Regions from separate parts of the Kitasatospora sp. NPDC091207 genome, predicted to be linked through region 2. Evidence: predicted binding sites of a transcription regulator. Region 2 holds the regulator's gene; each other region holds the start of a gene.

Region 1 (5,302 bases), on a different contig from region 2:
GTCTCGGTCGGCACGCTGATCGCGCTGGCGCTGGGCCACGCCCCGGTCTGGACCCTCTTCCTCGCCGCCGCCCCGGCCGGCGCCAGCGTGCCGCAGGTCGGCGCGATGGTGCGCGCCCGCTGGGTCGCCAAGCTCTCCGCGGAGGGCGCGGGGCAGTCGGCCCCGGGCCTGTCGGCGGCCAAGCTGAACACCGCGTTCGCCTTCGAGTCCGTGACCGACGAGTTCACCTTCGTGATCGGCCCGGTGCTCGCCGGCGCCATCGCCACCTCGGTCACCCCCGCCGCCGGACTGATCGCCGAGGCCGCGCTGACCGTGGTCGGCGGGCTCGCCTTCGCCGCCCAGCGGCGCACCGCGCCGGCCCGCCACCCGCACCAGCCCGGCGCCCGGCGCGTCTCCGCGCTCTCCTCACCCGGCGTCCGGCTGCTGGCCGGCGCGTTCCTGGGCGTCGGCACCGTCTTCGGCGCGATGCAGGTCTCGGTGACCGCCTTCACCGAGTCGGTCGGCCAGCCCGGGGCCAACGGCACCGTGTACGGGATCTTCGCCGGCGGCTCGATGCTGGCCGGCGTGCTGTACGGCATGGTCGCCTGGCGCCGGGCCGCCCGGCACCGGATGCTCGCCAGCTACGCCCTGCTGGTCCTGGGCTGCTCGACGCTCTGGGCGATGCCCAACCTGGTCGCGCTGTCCGTGGCCGGACTGGTCTGCGGTCTGGCCATCGCGCCGACGCTGATCACCGGGTACACCCTGGTCGAGACGCTGGTCGCGGACGGCGCCAAGACCGAGGCCTTCACCTGGCTGACCGGTGCCATCGGGCTGGGCCTGGCCGTCGGGTCCACCGCGGCCGGGCGGCTGATCGACGGGCACGGGCCGTCGGCCGGGTTCCTGGTGCCGATGGCCGGCGCCGGACTGGGCCTGGTCGCGCTCGTCTCGCTGCGCCACCTGCTGGTCGCGCCGGGTGCGCCGAGCACGGTGGTCGCGTCCGTCGGCGAGCGGAGCGCGGCGCCGCAGCTGGTCGGGGCGGCCAAGGGCTGAGCGGCGGCGGCGCGGCACGGGGCGCTGGGCGTCGGGCCGGCCTGCGGGGCGCTGGGCGGGGTGCCCGGCCCGGGCGGGGCGGGCCCGCACCCGGCCGGGCCCGGCCGGGTGCGGGAACGGACTCTTCGGCGCGCCCCCGGCTCATCTCACATTCGAGTCGCTGGACTGATCCAGCGGAATGCCGCATCATTGACCATCGTTAGCACTCATCAGGCGAGAGTGCCAGGAGGAAGACAAGTGCCCACGTACCAGTACCAGTGCACCGAGTGCGGCAACGGCCTGGAGGCGGTGCAGAAGTTCACCGACGAGGCGCTGACCACGTGCCCCGACTGCCAGGGACGACTCCGCAAGGTCTTCTCGGCCGTGGGTGTGGTCTTCAAGGGCTCCGGCTTCTACCGGACCGACAGCCGTTCGTCGTCCAGCAGCTCCGTGAGCACCGGTTCGTCGACGGCCGCGAGCTCGTCGGCGTCCTCGACCTCGTCGACGTCCTCGTCCTCGGGTGGCTCGGCCGCCGCGGCGAGCCCGGCTCCGGCGGCGAAGCCGGCCGGCTGAGTCCAGACTTCGGAAGGCCCGTGGGCCCGCGCCACCGCGCGACCCACGGGCCTTCCGGCTGCCCGGGTACGGGTGGCGGGGGCTGGGGGCGCGGGGGCTGGGGGGGGCGCGGGCGCGGGCGCGGGCGCGGGTCAGCCCACCGCATCGTCAACCGGCCGCAGGTCGACTAGCTCGCGCGGGTGTACGAAGTTGTCCACAGGGCCGAGTTGTCCACAGGCTGGGGACAGGGCTTTCGTCGAGCGCGCGGACCGCGCAGAGTCTGCGTCGGAAGAGCCGGTCCGCCCCGCGGGCCGGCGCCCTGCGACCACGGCGGTGCCCATGTCGACCACGAGCCTCCCCCTGCGCCTTCCCCTGCCGCTCCCCGCCCCGGCCGTCCCGCCACGACGGGAGGTCCCGCCGTTCCCGCCGATCCGACGCGGCGGCGGCCGCCTCCACCGGCTCCGCCGGGCCGCCCGGCACCGGGCCGGGGCAGCCGCCCTGCTGCTGCTCACACTGGCGGCCGCGTCGGCCTGGGGGCCCGCCCGGGCGGGTCTGTCCCCGCCGGGCGCCGCGCCGATCGGCCGGACGGGTTGTCAATCGGGTGCCCTTGAAGATCACCCGTAACCGGACAACGACTTCGTCGTTCACGCGGCATGAAAGGCTTCAAGGAATTCCTGCTGCGCGGAAATGTCGTCGAACTCGCCGTCGCCGTCGTCATCGGCGCGGCATTCACCAACATCATCAACGCCTTCGTCAAGGGCGTGATCAATCCGATCGTCGGCGCCTTCGGGGCCAAGGACCTGGGCACCTACAGCTCGTGCCTCAAGGGGCCCTGCGAGGTGAGCGCGACCGGCGAGGTCACGACCGGCATCTTCATCCTCTGGGGCTCCGTGCTGAGCGCCGTCCTGCAGTTCGTCATCACCGCGGCCGTCGTCTACTTCTTCCTGATCCTGCCCATGAACAGGCTCGCCGCCAGGCGCAAGAGCCTCGCCGAGATCCAGGCCGAGGCCGAGGCCAAGGAGGTCGTCCTGCTCACCGAGATCCGCGACGCGCTGGTCACGCAGCAGCGCTGAGCGGTTCCCCGTCAGTCGCCGTGGTGCGGCGGGCGCTGGCTCAGGTACCAGTCCAGTCCCCGTCCACCACTCTCCCCCGCCCCCGGGCGCCCTCCCCAGCCGGCGTCGGTGTCGTCGGCGGACTGCTGGTCCAGCGGGTCCCGGAACACCAGCCGGGCCTTCGTCACCGCCTCGGCACCGACAGCCGCGGCCTCGTCCACCGTCGTCACCGTCTCCGCGTCATCCGTCCTGTCGGCGCCGTCCACGCCGTCCCGCCCGGGCTTCTGCTCGGCCACCGGCCCGCCTCCGTCTCGCACATGGTCCACTCCTCCAGCCTAGAAGCTTCCGCCCCGGCCCACGCCCGGTCTCCGAACGCGCGTGGGGCCCGGCGCGGAGCACGTCCCCACCGGGCCCTGCCGGTGACCGACGGCGCGGGCCCGGCCGCACCGTCCGTCGCTGCGGCGCGAAGGCCACCGTCGGCGCTCCGGAACGCCGTCAGGCGGCCTCGAAGCCCGCGTGGTCGGCGATCCGCTTCAGCTCGGCCAGCGCGTGCTTCTCGATCTGGCGGATCCGCTCGCGGGTCAGCCCGTGCTGCTTGCCGACCTCGGTCAGCGTCCGCTCGCGGCCGTCCTCCATCCCGTACCGCGACCGGATGATCGAGGCCGTCCGGTCGTCCAGGCGCCCGATGAGACCGTCCAGCTCCTCCCGGCGGAGCATGACCATCACGGCGTCCTCGGGGGAGGTCGCCCCGGTGTCCTCGACCAGGTCGCCGAACTGGGTCTCGCCCTCGTCGTCGACCGACATGTTGAGGCTCACCGGGTCACGCGCCCAGTCCAGGACGTCCTTGATCCGTGCCTCGGTGGTGTCCAGTTCGGCCGCGATCTCGGCCGGCTCGGGCTCGCGGCCCAGCTCCTTGGACTTCTCTCGCTGGACCCGCCGGATCCGGCCGAGTTCCTCGACCAGGTGGACGGGCAGCCGGATGGTGCGCGACTGGTCGGCGATGGACCGGGTGATCGCCTGCCGGATCCACCAGGTGGCATAGGTGGAGAACTTGAAACCCTTGGCGTAGTCGAACTTCTCCACCGCCCGCACCAGGCCGGCGTTGCCCTCCTGGATGAGGTCCAGCAGCGGAAGACCACTGCGCGGGTAGCGCCGCGCGACGGCGACGACGAGGCGGAGGTTGGAACGGATGAACACGTCCTTGGCGCGCTCGGCGTCCTCGGCTATCGCCTCCAGCTCCTCACGCTTGACGCCCTTGGGGAGCTCCGCCTCCTCCAGGAGGTGCTGGGCGTACACACCGGCCTCGATCCGCAGCGAGAGCTCGACCTCCTCGGCGGCATCGAGCAGGGGCGTCCTGGCGATCTCGTCGAGGTACATGCCGACCAGGTCACGGTCGGCCTCAAGGTTGGTCGGGCGGGCCGCGCGAGTCCGGTCGGCCCTGTCGCGAACGACGGCACGGGTGGCCATGCTTGCTCCCTTTGCTGGTAGTGCCGGAGGTCTGCCTGCCTGCCCCGAGAGGGCAAGAAATGCGGGCCCCGGGGGGCTCACACGTAACGATCCAACGAACAGATTCCGGACAACATTCCCAAGTCGCTCAGATTCTTCCAGCGATGCAGTATCCTGCCGGTTTTCACCGCGATCCTGGACGGAGGGTGACCGGCCCGCCACCACAGGTGCCAACCCGGTGACCGTTCCGGAGCGTTCGCCACAGCCGGTCACCGCACTCGGCCGGCGCGGCGGGCGACCGGCGGCCGGCGACGGACCCCCGGCCGGCCCGCACCCCGGGCGAAGGGGCGAACAGCCTTCGCGGGGCCACCGACCACTCCTTCGCACACTCTTCACTTCTCTCAACCCGCCGACAGCCGCCCACGTTCCCGCGCCGCCCGCCCCGAACGGTCGCTCCCACCGCGTCCACGCCTCGAAGCCGCCCGCGCCCGCGCCCCGGCGCACGCAGGTTCTCCGCACAAAAGATGCCAAATCGCTATCGCCACGGCATCCGAACAGCACGACGCACTGGGAAGGTGTCAGCCATGCACCTGACCAACAGCTCGCCATCCCTCACCCCGCGTAATCGCCACCTGCTTCGGCACGCGGCGCTCGCGGTGGGCTGTACCGCGCTGTTCGCCGTTCTGGCCGCCCTGGTGCAGACCGCGTGGTCGCCGCTCGCCGGCTTGGACCAGGGGTGGATCGACGGCATGCACGGCTACGCCCGGGACCGGAGGGTCTGGGTCGCCTCGGTGCAGATGCTCTCCGACATCGGCGGCACCATCACCATGCGTACGCTGCTCGGCGTGGCCGCGGTCTGGCTCTGGCTGATCGGCGCCCGGGTGCTGGCCTCCTGGGTCGCCGCACAGGCCCTGATCGGCTGGGGCCTCCTGTGGGTGCTGAAGCTCTCCTTCGACCGCCCTCGGCCGCACTTCACCGACCCGGTCGCGCACGCCGGCGGGCCGGCCTTCCCCTCCGGGCACGCGATGGCCTCCGCGATCACCTGCGCCGTCCTGGTCGGACTGATCTGGCACCGGGCGTCACGCGGCGGACGGATCACCGCCTGTTCGATCGCCGCGCTGACGGTGCTGACGATCGGCTGGACCAGGATCGCCCTCGGCGTCCACTGGCCGAGCGACGTCCTGGGCGGCTGGCTGGCCGCCGGGATCGTCCTGGGCGCGGTCACCGTCGCCGTCGAACTCTGG
Region 2 (5,302 bases):
GCCCGGCTCCAGCCGCTTCACGGCGGCGGCGTGCCGCCCCTCCGGGCCGTCCAGCCGGACCACCGCGCCGGGGGCGGCGGAGGCGAGCTGCGCGGTCTCGACGACGAACACGGGCGCGGTCATGGCGGTTCCTGGGAAGTCGGGGGTACGGGCGGGGGAACGACGGCGCCCGGTGACCCGCCGGGGGGCGGGATCACCGGGCGCCGGTGCGGTCAGCGGCCGTTGAAGGCGTCCTTCAGCCGGGAGAACAGCCCCTGCTGGCCGGGCGCGAACTGGCCGGAGGGCCGCTCCTCGCCGCGCAGCACCGCGAGACGGCGCAGCAGCTCCTCCTGCTCGGGTTCGAGCTTGGTGGGCGTCTGCACCTCGACATGCACTATCAGGTCGCCGCGGCCGCCGCCGCGCAGATGGGTGATGCCGCGGCCGTGCAGCGGGATCGACTGGCCGGACTGGGTGCCGGGCCGGATGTCGACCTCCTCCAGCCCGTCCAGGGTCTGCAGTGGCACCTGGGTGCCGAGCGAGGCGGCCGTCATCGGGATGGTGACCGTGCAGTGCAGGTCGTCGCCGCGGCGCTGGAAGGTCGGGTGGTTGCTCTCGGCGATCTCGACGTAGAGGTCACCGGCGGGGCCGCCGCCGGGGCCGACCTCGCCCTCGCCGGCCAGCTGGATCCGGGTGCCGTTGTCGACACCGGCCGGGATCTTGACGGTCAGGGTGCGGCGGGCCCGCACGCGGCCGTCGCCGGCGCACTCCGGGCACGGGGTCGGCACGACGGTGCCGAAGCCCTGGCACTGCGGGCAGGGCCGGGAGGTCATGACCTGGCCCAGGAAGGACCGGGTGACCTGGGAGACCTCGCCCTTGCCGCGACACATGTCACAGGTCTGCGCGGAGGTGCCGGGAGCGGCCCCCTCGCCGCTGCACGTGGTGCAGGTGACGGCGGTGTCGACCTGGAGTTCCTTGGTGGTGCCGAACGCGGCCTCCTCCAGGGTGATCTCCAGCCGGATCATGGCGTCCTGGCCGCGCCGGGTGCGCGAGCGCGGGCCGCGCTGACCGGCGGCCGCGCCGAAGAACGCGTCCATGATGTCGGAGAAGCCGAACCCGGCCGCGCCCGCGCCGAAGCCGCCCGCGCCGCCGCCGTTGGGCGAGAGGGGATCCCCGCCGAGGTCGTAGACCTGCCGCTTCTGCGGGTCGGAGAGGACCTCGTAGGCGGCGTTGATCTCCTTGAACCGCTCCTGCGTCTTCGGGTCCGGGTTGACGTCCGGGTGCAGTTCGCGTGCCAGGCGCCGGAACGCCTTCTTGATCTCGTCCTGCCCCGCATCCCGTCGGACGCCGAGTACCGCGTAGTAGTCCGTGGCCACCAAATGCTCCGCTTGTTCCGCCTGTAGAAGTGCTTGCGACTGGTACCGGTGTCACGCGTGTGACGCCGGTCGTTCCCTACGACTCGGCCAGGATCTGACCCACGTACCGTGCCACCGCTCGCACCGCCCCCATTGTGCCCGGATAGTCCATCCGGGTCGGACCGATCACACCCAGTTTGGCCACGCTCTCGTCGCCCGAACCGTAACCGACGGAGACGACGGAGGTGGAATTGAGCCCTTCGTACGCGTTCTCGCGGCCGATCCGGACCGTCATCCCGGCGTCGGCGGTCTCACCCAGGAGGCGGAGCAGGACGACCTGCTCCTCCAGCGCTTCCAGCACCGGCTGGATGGTGAGCGGGAAGTCGTGGCCGAAGCGGGTCAGGTTGGCCGTGCCGGCCAGCATGATCCGCTCCTCGTTCTGCTCGGCGAGCGCCTCGAAGAGCGTCGCCAGGACGACGGTGACGGCCGGCCGGTCCGCCGCCTCGAACATCGCCGGGAGCTCGTCCAGCAGCCCCGGCACCTCGGGCAGCCGCACCCCGACGGCCCGTGTGTTGATCCTGGCACGGAGGTCCGCGAGGACCACTTCGCCGACCGCGCCCGGGCAGTCGACCATCCGCTGCTCGACCCGGCCGGTGTTGGTGATCAGGACCAGCATCACCTTGGCCGGGGCCAGCGCGACCAACTCGATGTGGCGCACCGTGGACCGGGAGAGCGAGGGGTACTGGACCACCGCGACCTGCCGGGTGAGCTGGGCGAGCAGCCGGACCGTGCGGGCGACCACGTCGTCCAGGTCCACCGCGCCGTCCAGGAAGTGCCGGATCGCCCGCCGCTCGGGCGCGCTCATCGGCTTGACCTCGGCGAGCCGGTCGACGAAGAGGCGGTACCCCTTGTCGGTGGGGATCCGCCCGGCGCTGGTGTGCGGCTGGTGGATGAAGCCGTCCTCCTCCAGCGCGGCCATGTCGTTGCGGACGGTGGCCGGGGAGACCCCGAGGTTGTGCCGTTCGACGAGAGCCTTGGAGCCGACCGGCTCCTCGGTGCCCACGTAGTCCTGGACGATGGCGCGGAGCACGGCGAGCTTGCGTTCGTCGAGCTGGCGGATCTCACCGGCCATGGGGCACGCACCTCCCTCTTCGCACGTTGTCCGTTGTGACATGTCCGTTCCGGCATGTTCCGGGCCGCTCTGGGCGGACCCGCGGCTTTGGCACTCTGAACAGACGAGTGCCAGAACCGTACCTGCCAGTGTAAGGCCCGGGTCCGACGGCAGGAACGGCCCCGCCGGGGTGATCCTGCCCGCACTCCGCGGCACGCGGGTGATGCCGTCGGACCGGCCGGGTGGCAGCATCGATAGCGAACGGCGAACGGAGGACCAGCGATGTCGACCTCGGGCCAGCACACCCGCTTCGCACCGGACCGCGGCCTGACCGGCCGGATGGTCGGGACGATGTTCGTGATCGGACTGCTGTACGTCGGTTTCACCGGCCTGCTGATCGCGCTGCTGCGCGGCGCCTGGCCACTGATCGTGCTGATCTCCGGCGGGCTGTTCGTGGCCCAGTTCTGGTTCAGCGACAAGATCACCGAACGGGCGATGGGCGCCCACCGGGTCACCCCGGAGCAGTACCCCCAGCTGCACGGCACCGTGGACCGGCTCTGCGCGCTCGCCGACATGCCCAAACCGCGGGTGGCGGTCGCCGACAACGACATGCCCAACGCCTTCGCGACCGGCCGGAACCCGCAGAACGCGGTGGTCTGCGTCACCACCGGCCTGCTGCGGCGGCTGGAGCCGGAGGAACTGGAGGGCGTGCTGGCGCACGAGCTGTCGCACGTGGCCCACCGGGACGTCGCGGTGATGACCATCGCCGGGTTCCTCGGGGTGCTGGCCGGGGCGATGACCCGGATCGCGATGTACGGCGGCTTCATGGGCGGCGCCCGGAACAGCAACGACTCCAATGCCGCGCTCGCCGCACTGGTCATCCCGCTGGTGTCGATCGTGGTGTACGCGCTCAGCTTCCTGCTGACCCGGCTGCTCTCCCGCTACCGGGAGCTGGCCGCCGACCGGGCGGCCGCCCAGCTCACCGGCCGGCCCAGCGCGCTGGCCTCGGCGCTGACCAAGGTGACCGGCCAGATCGCCGCGATCCCGACCAAGGACCTGCGCCAGGCGCAGGCCTACAACGCCTTCTACTTCGCCCCGGCGCTGAGTGCCCGGGACGCCGCCTCGCAGCTGTTCTCCACCCACCCGTCGCTGGAGAAGCGGCTGGAGCAGCTGGCGAGGATCTCCACCCAGCTCGGCCACTGAGCCGCCGCACGAGCCCCGGAGGGGACCGCCGTGGGAATCCTGGACACGCTGTTCGGCCGCACCAAGCCGGTCAAACCCGATCTCGACCAGTTGTTCGGCGTGCCGTCGGCCGCGCTGACCCTGGAGGCGGCGGCCGGCTTCCGGCCGACCGGCGTCGGGTCGGTCTGCTTCGCCTCCGTGGAGGGCGGGGCCTTCGTCGAGGTCGAGCGGCAGGTCCGGGCGCTGCTGGACGCCGACACCGAGCGCGGCGGCGTCCCGGTGGAGGCCTCCAAGGACGCGTACGGCTACTCCTGGCTGCTCGCCCGGCACACGCCCGAGGAGCTGCCGGAGCTGGTCAACGACCTGCACGCGGTCAACAGCGAGCTGGAGGCCAACGGGTTCGGGCCGCAGCTGCTCTGCTCGCTGGTGGCCTTCCGCAGTGCCGAGGAGCAGCCGCTGGCGCTGGTCTACCTCTACAAGCGCGGGACGTTCTACCCGTTCGCGCCGGTGCCGGGCGGCGGGGAGAAGCGCAACAGCCCGCTGGAACTGCAGGTCAACGCCATGCTGGGGAACGACCTGCGGCTGGAGAAGGACCTCACCCGCTGGTTCCCGGTCTGGGGCGCGCCAGGTCTGTGACGCCCCGTCGGGCCTGCCTATAGTCACCTGCATGCGCAGCCGCGAGTACGGACCCGACCTCACCCCGCCGTGGAAGCGGCAGCAGCCGGTGCCCGAGGTGCCCGCCGACCGGGACCTCGTGGTCGAGGAGGCCGCGACCGGCTTCTGCGGCGCGGTGGTGCGCTGCGAGAGGACCGCCGAGGGGTTCACCGTCACCCTGGAGGACCGGTTCGGCAAGCACCGGGTCTTCCCACTGGCCCCGCGCGGCTTCCTGCTCGACGGGAAGGCGGTCACCCTGGTGCGGCCCGCCGCCGCCGCGCCGGCGCCCTCCCGCGCCCCGGGCCGGACGGCCTCCGGCTCGGTCGCCGTCCCCGGCGCCCGGGCCCGGGTGGCCCGGGAGTCGCGGATCTACGTCGAGGGGCGGCACGACGCCGAGCTGGTCGAACGGGTCTGGGGTGACGACCTGCGGATCGAGGGCGTGGTCGTCGAGTACCTGGAGGGCATCGACGACCTGCCCGCGATCGTCGCCGACTTCGCCCCCGGCCCCGGGCGCCGGCTCGGCGTCCTGGTCGACCACCTGCTCCCCGGCACCAAGGAGCACCGGATCGCCGCCCGGGTCACCGGGACCGCGGTGCTGGTCGTCGGCCACCCGTACATCGACATCTGGCAGGCCGTGAAGCCCGCCCCGGTCGGCGTCCCCGGCTGGCCGGACGTCCCGTACGGCGAGGACTGGAAGGAGGGCGTCTGCCGCCGCCTCGGCTGGCCGGTGGACACCCCGGCCGCCTGGAAGCGGATCCTCGCCTCGGTCGACTCCTACAAGGACCTGGAGCCCGCGCTGCTGGCCAAGGTGGAGGAACTGATCGACTTCGTGACGACGGAGGAGTGACTACACGTAGGTCCGGAAGTCCGACGTGTCCGGCCCCGCCGTCATGACGATTTCCCCCCTGATGAGTTCGGCCTTGAAACCCTCCGGAACCTCCCGGTTCTCGAAGATCCCGGTCATCCGATCATCGATGGCGGTCATCGCACGCTTCCTCCGACGGCTGACACCCACGGTAACGAA
Region 3 (5,302 bases), on a different contig from region 2:
GACCCGCCCGCCGCCGGAGGGGACGACGGCGGCGTCCGGGCCGCCCGACGCCACTTCGAGCGGGCGGTCGTACATGGCCTTGACCAGCTGGATGTCCGGCTCGGTGAGCAGCGGGCCGATGATGCCGGAGACGAACGCGGGGTCGAAGGACCGGAGGTCGGCGTCGACGAAGCAGACGATCTCGCCGCTGGTGACCAGCAGCGAGCGCCAGAGCACCTCGCCCTTGCCGGGGGCGGCGGGCAGCCGGGGCAGGATGTCGTCCCGGTGGACCACCCGGGCGCCCGCCCCGGCGGCCGCGGCGGCGGTGCCGTCCACGGATCCGGAGTCGACGACGACGAGCTCGTCGACCAGGGGCAGGCGTTCCATCAGCTCGCGGCGCACGGTGCGGACGATGTCGCCGACGGTGGCCTCCTCGTCCAGGGCGGGCAGCACCACGCTGACGGTGCCGGCCGGGCCCGCCGCCCGCTTGGCCTCCAGCAGGGCGCGCACCGGGCGGTCGGCCGCGCTCCACGAGCGGCGGCGCAGCCAGGACGCCGCCTTCGGGAGGAGCGCGGGAGTCGGTTCGGCGGGCACGGAGCACTCCTCGGCGGATCGGGGTGGGACGGGGCATCTCGCGTGGCGGACGGTCCCGTTCAGGGTTGACGCCTTCGGATACAGTCTTCGTACAGCGATCGGACCTTCGCACGCCGGGGTCACCGCTGAGCAGGACCACAACTTCACAGAGCTCATCCAGAGGGACTGAGGGAACGGCCCGTTGACGTCCCGGCAACCTTCTCGCACGGCAGGCTTCGGCCCCGGCGGGACAGGTGCCAATTCCGTCCTGTGGCGCGCCCGCGTCACGGGGAAGATGAGGAGAGAGGCCTCCGCCATCATGGCTATCGACACCGCCGCACCCGCCACCGTTGATCTCGGCCCCGCCGTCGCACTGTCCTGTCGGGAGTGCGGTACCCGGTTCCCGCTCGGTCCCAGCTTCGCCTGTGTGGAGTGTTTCGGGCCGCTGGAGATCGCCTACGACTTCGGCAGCGAGGGTGCGGAGGAGCTCCGCAAGCGGATCGAGGCCGGTCCGGCGTCGATCTGGCGCTACGCGCCGCTGCTGCCCGTCCCGGCCGATGTCGCCGGCAAGCCGAACCTCAACCCGGGGTGGACCCCGCTGGTGAAGGCGGACAACCTGGGCCGCGAGCTCGGCTTCACCGCCCAGCTGCACATCAAGGACGACTCGGGCAACCCGACGCACTCGTTCAAGGACCGCGTGGTCGCCTGTGCGATCGAGGCGGCGCGGGCGTTCGACTTCACCACCCTGTCCTGCTCCTCGACCGGCAACCTGGCCGGTGCGGTGGGCGCGGCGGCGGCGCGGGCCGGTTTCAAGTCCTGCGTGTTCATCCCGCACGACCTGGAGCAGGGCAAGGTCGTCATGGCCGGTGTCTACGGCGGCGAGCTGGTCGGCATCGAGGGCAACTACGACGACGTGAACCGCTTCTGCTCGGAGCTGATCGGGGACCCGGCCGGTGAGGGCTGGGGCTTCGTCAACGTCAACCTGCGCCCGTACTACGGCGAGGGCTCCAAGACGCTGGCGTACGAGATCTGCGAGCAGCTCGGCTGGCGGTTGCCGGAGCAGATCGTCATCCCGATCGCCTCGGGTTCGCAGCTGACGAAGATCGACAAGGGCCTGCAGGAGCTCATCAGGCTGGGCCTGGTCGAGGACCGCCCGTACCGGATCTTCGGTGCCCAGGCGGCGGGCTGCTCGCCGGTCTCGGCGGCCTTCAAGGCCGGCCAGGACGTGATCCGGCCGGTCAAGCCGGACACCATCGCCAAGTCGCTGGCGATCGGCAACCCGGCCGACGGCCCGTACGTGCTGGACATCGCGCGCCGCACCGGCGGGGCCGTCGAGGACGTCACCGACGTCGAGGTGGTGGCCGCGATCAAGCTGCTGGCCCGGACCGAGGGCATCTTCGCCGAGACCGCGGGCGGGGTGACCGTCGGCGTGCTGAAGAAGCTGGTGGAGACCGGGCAGCTGGATCCGGCCAAGGAGACCGTCGCGATCAACACCGGTGACGGCCTGAAGACGCTGGACGCCGTCTCCGACTCCGGGATGACCGCCGTCATCCGCCCGACGCTGGCCTCGTTCCGCGACGCCGGCCTCGCGTCCGCCTGACCCACCCGCAGCCCCGTCGTTCCGCCCGAGGAGACCCCCATGAGCGCCACCGTCCGCATCCCGACCATCCTGCGCACCTACACCGGCGGTGCCGCCGAGGTGGCCGCCGAGGGCGCCACCCTGGGCGACGTCATCGCCGACCTGGAGAAGAACCACGCCGGGATCGCCGCCCGGATCCTGGACGACGCCGGCAAGCTGCGCCGCTTCGTGAACGTCTACGTCAATGACGACGACGTCCGGTTCGCGGAGGGTCTGGCGACCGAGATCAAGGACGGCGCGAGCGTCTCGATCATTCCCGCGGTGGCCGGCGGCTGCTGATCCGTCCCTTTCCGACCTGGCCGTTCACCGGCCGGGCCGTTTCGACCAGGCCGTTCGCGCGTACGGAATTCCGTTCTTCGTACGCGCGGGCGGCCTGGTCGCATTCCGGCGGGAATATTTCCCGGTCCGGGGGAGTAGAGTGTCGCTTGTCCGGGAAGAGGGCCGCCCCCTCCCCCTCGCTCCGGTACTCGAATCCGTCCGCGCCCGCACCGCCGGTGTCTGTCCGGCCGCTGAGACCGGCGCCGGGGCCGTGACCGTGAAACATGTCAGGCCGATGTCAGAATTCTCGAAGGTATTTGAGTAATTCGTCCGCTATGTCCGGCGTGAAATGCCGATTTCCTCCCGCTTTGGCCCGCCCTGTCCCTCGGGGGGCCACCTGAATTCCCGGTGGTTGGCCCTGTTGCAGAGGGCGTCGATCCGGATACATTCAGCCGCGGTCGACGCAATCACCCGCTCACCGGATGCCTTCCGGTGGTCTCCGCGGAGGATCGCGGCGTGCACGGCTGCGCCCAGGGGGGGTTCCCCGGGCCGGCCTCAACCAGACCCGGGCCCGCGACCTGCGGGCGCGTGAAGGGCCAGCACAGCACTAGGGGAGTTCGGAATGGCTCAGGGCACCGTCAAGTGGTTCAACGCGGAGAAGGGCTACGGCTTCATCGCGGTCGACGGTGGTGCGGACGTCTTCGTCCACTACAGCGCGATCCAGATGGACGGCTACCGCACCCTTGAGGAGGGCCAGCGGGTCGAGTTCGAGATCTCTCAGGGGCAGAAGGGCCCGCAGGCGGACATGGTCCGCGCCGCGGTCTGACCTTTCCGACCCCAGGAGTTCGGCTCGGCCCTATCGGCTGGTGCGCCTCTTGCTTCACGACGGGCCCGTACGACACATGTCGTGCGGGCCCGTCGGCGTGTCCGGCGCGGGGTCCGGGGAGGGCCCCGGCGCTGCCCGGCGCGGGGCCGCCGCAGGGGCGCCGCAGGGGCGCCGGGAGGCCTGGGGCGGCCGCGCGGGGGCGGTCGGCGGGGGTGGGCGCGGCTCGCGGTTTGGGCGATTGGGCTTGCACTCGCCTACCCGGAGTGCTAATCATTGGCGTTAGCACTCACAGTGTGAGAGTGACAGCGGACCGGGTCGGTGAGGCCCCCGGGAGCGGTAGGGGAAAGGACCCCCGCACACCAGGGCCGTCCGTCGCGGGCACCCCTTGGTCCGAGCAGTCGACCGTGTCCCGGAGGACCACTTCTGATGGCCAAGATCATCGCCTTTGATGAGGAAGCTCGCCGCGGCCTTGAGCGTGGCATGAACCAGCTCGCCGACGCGGTGAAGGTCACGCTCGGCCCCAAGGGCCGCAACGTCGTGCTGGAGAAGAAGTGGGGCGCTCCCACGATCACCAACGACGGTGTCTCCATCGCCAAGGAGATCGAGCTCGAGGACCCCTACGAGAAGATCGGCGCGGAGCTCGTCAAGGAGGTCGCCAAGAAGACCGACGACGTCGCGGGTGACGGCACCACCACCGCCACCGTGCTGGCCCAGGCGCTCGTTCGCGAGGGTCTGCGCAACGTCGCCGCCGGCGCCAACCCGATGGCCCTGAAGCGCGGCATCGAGAAGGCCGTCAAGGCCGTCTCCGACGAGCTGCTGGCCCAGGCCAAGGAGGTGGAGACCAAGGAGCAGATCGCTGCCACCGCCTCCATCTCGGCCGCCGACACCCAGATCGGCGAGCTCATCGCCGAGGCCATGGACAAGGTCGGCAAGGAAGGTGTCATCACCGTCGAGGAGAGCAACACCTTCGGCCTGGAGCTCGAGCTCACCGAGGGCATGCGCTTCGACAAGGGCTACATCTCCGCCTACTTCGCCACCGACCTGGAGCGGATGGAGGCGACGTTCGAGGACCCGTACATCCTCATCGCCAACTCCAAGATCGGCTCGGTCAAGGACCTGCTCCCGCTGCTGGAGAAGGTCATGCAGGGCGGCAAGCCGCTCGTCATCATCGCCGAGGACGTCGAGGGCGAGGCCCTGTCGACCCTGGTCGTGAACAAGATCCGCGGCACCTTCAAGTCCGTCGCCGTCAAGGCCCCGGGCTTCGGCGACCGCCGCAAGGCCATGCTCGGTGACATCGCCATCCTCACCGGTGGCACCGTGATCTCCGAGGAGGTCGGCCTCAAGCTGGAGAACGCCGGCATCGACCTGCTGGGCACCGCCCGCAAGGTGGTCATCACCAAGGACGAGACCACCATCGTCGACGGTGGCGGCGACAGCGACCAGGTCGCCGGCCGCGTGAACCAGATCCGTGCCGAGATCGAGAACAGCGACTCGGACTACGACCGCGAGAAGCTCCAGGAGCGCCTCGCCAAGCTGGCCGGCGGCGTGGCCGTCATCAAGGCCGGCGCGGCCACCGAGGTGGAGCTCAAGGAGCGCAAGCACCGCATCGAGGACGCCGTCCGCAACGCGAAGGCCGCCGTCGAGGAGGGCATCGTCGCCGGTGGTGGCGTCGCGCTGCTGCAGGCCGGTGTCGCGTTCGACAAGCTGGAGCTGGAGGGCGACGAGGCCACCGGTGCCAACATCGTCCGCGTGGCGCTGGAGGCCCCGATCAAGCAGATCGCGACCAACGCCGGCCTCGAGGGCGGTGTCGTGGTGGAGAAGGTGCGCAACCTCCCCGCCGGTCACGGCCTGAACGCCGCCACCAACACCTACGTCGACCTCATCGCCGAGGGCATCATCGACCCGGCGAAGGTCACCCGTTCCGCGCTGCAGAACGCCGCCTCCATCGCGGCGCTGTTCCTGACCACCGAGGCCGTCATCGCCGACAAGCCGGAGAAGGCCGCCGCGGCCGCCGGCGGCGGCATGCC

Evidence for each region. The regulator HrcA, encoded in region 2, represses chaperone genes, less so after heat shock. The targets are predictions, from matches to a motif close to TTNGCACTCNGNNNNNCNGAGTGCNAA.
Region 1: a site for HrcA is predicted at 1,229-1,255, ahead of ACIQTO_RS15395 (FmdB family zinc ribbon protein). Genes of this name have one in related genera too.
Region 3: a site for HrcA is predicted at 3,519-3,545, ahead of groL (chaperonin GroEL). Genes of this name have one in related genera too.

The regions. Positions count from the first base shown of each region.
Region 1 covers NZ_JBIVVS010000007.1:183,681-188,982, reverse strand. Annotated here, with positions in the region: gene ACIQTO_RS15400 (MFS transporter) at 1-1,029, shown strand, start outside; gene ACIQTO_RS15395 (FmdB family zinc ribbon protein) at 1,267-1,581, shown strand; gene mscL (large conductance mechanosensitive channel protein MscL) at 2,214-2,633, shown strand; gene ACIQTO_RS15385 (hypothetical protein) at 2,645-2,908, opposite strand; gene ACIQTO_RS15380 (sigma-70 family RNA polymerase sigma factor) at 3,108-4,079, opposite strand; gene ACIQTO_RS15375 (phosphatase PAP2 family protein) at 4,643-5,302, shown strand, end outside.
Region 2 covers NZ_JBIVVS010000010.1:139,282-144,583, forward strand. Annotated here, with positions in the region: gene ACIQTO_RS18925 (16S rRNA (uracil(1498)-N(3))-methyltransferase) at 1-123, opposite strand, end outside; gene dnaJ (molecular chaperone DnaJ) at 213-1,352, opposite strand; gene hrcA (heat-inducible transcriptional repressor HrcA) at 1,429-2,463, opposite strand; gene htpX (zinc metalloprotease HtpX) at 2,725-3,645, shown strand; gene ACIQTO_RS18945 (hypothetical protein) at 3,676-4,260, shown strand; gene ACIQTO_RS18950 (DUF3097 domain-containing protein) at 4,292-5,125, shown strand; gene ACIQTO_RS18955 (hypothetical protein) at 5,126-5,263, opposite strand.
Region 3 covers NZ_JBIVVS010000007.1:6,400-11,701, forward strand. Annotated here, with positions in the region: gene ACIQTO_RS14555 (glucosyl-3-phosphoglycerate synthase) at 1-573, opposite strand, end outside; SAM riboswitch class I at 723-854, shown strand; gene thrC (threonine synthase) at 872-2,152, shown strand; gene ACIQTO_RS14565 (ubiquitin-like small modifier protein 1) at 2,192-2,470, shown strand; gene ACIQTO_RS14570 (cold-shock protein) at 3,072-3,275, shown strand; gene groL (chaperonin GroEL) at 3,702-5,302, shown strand, end outside.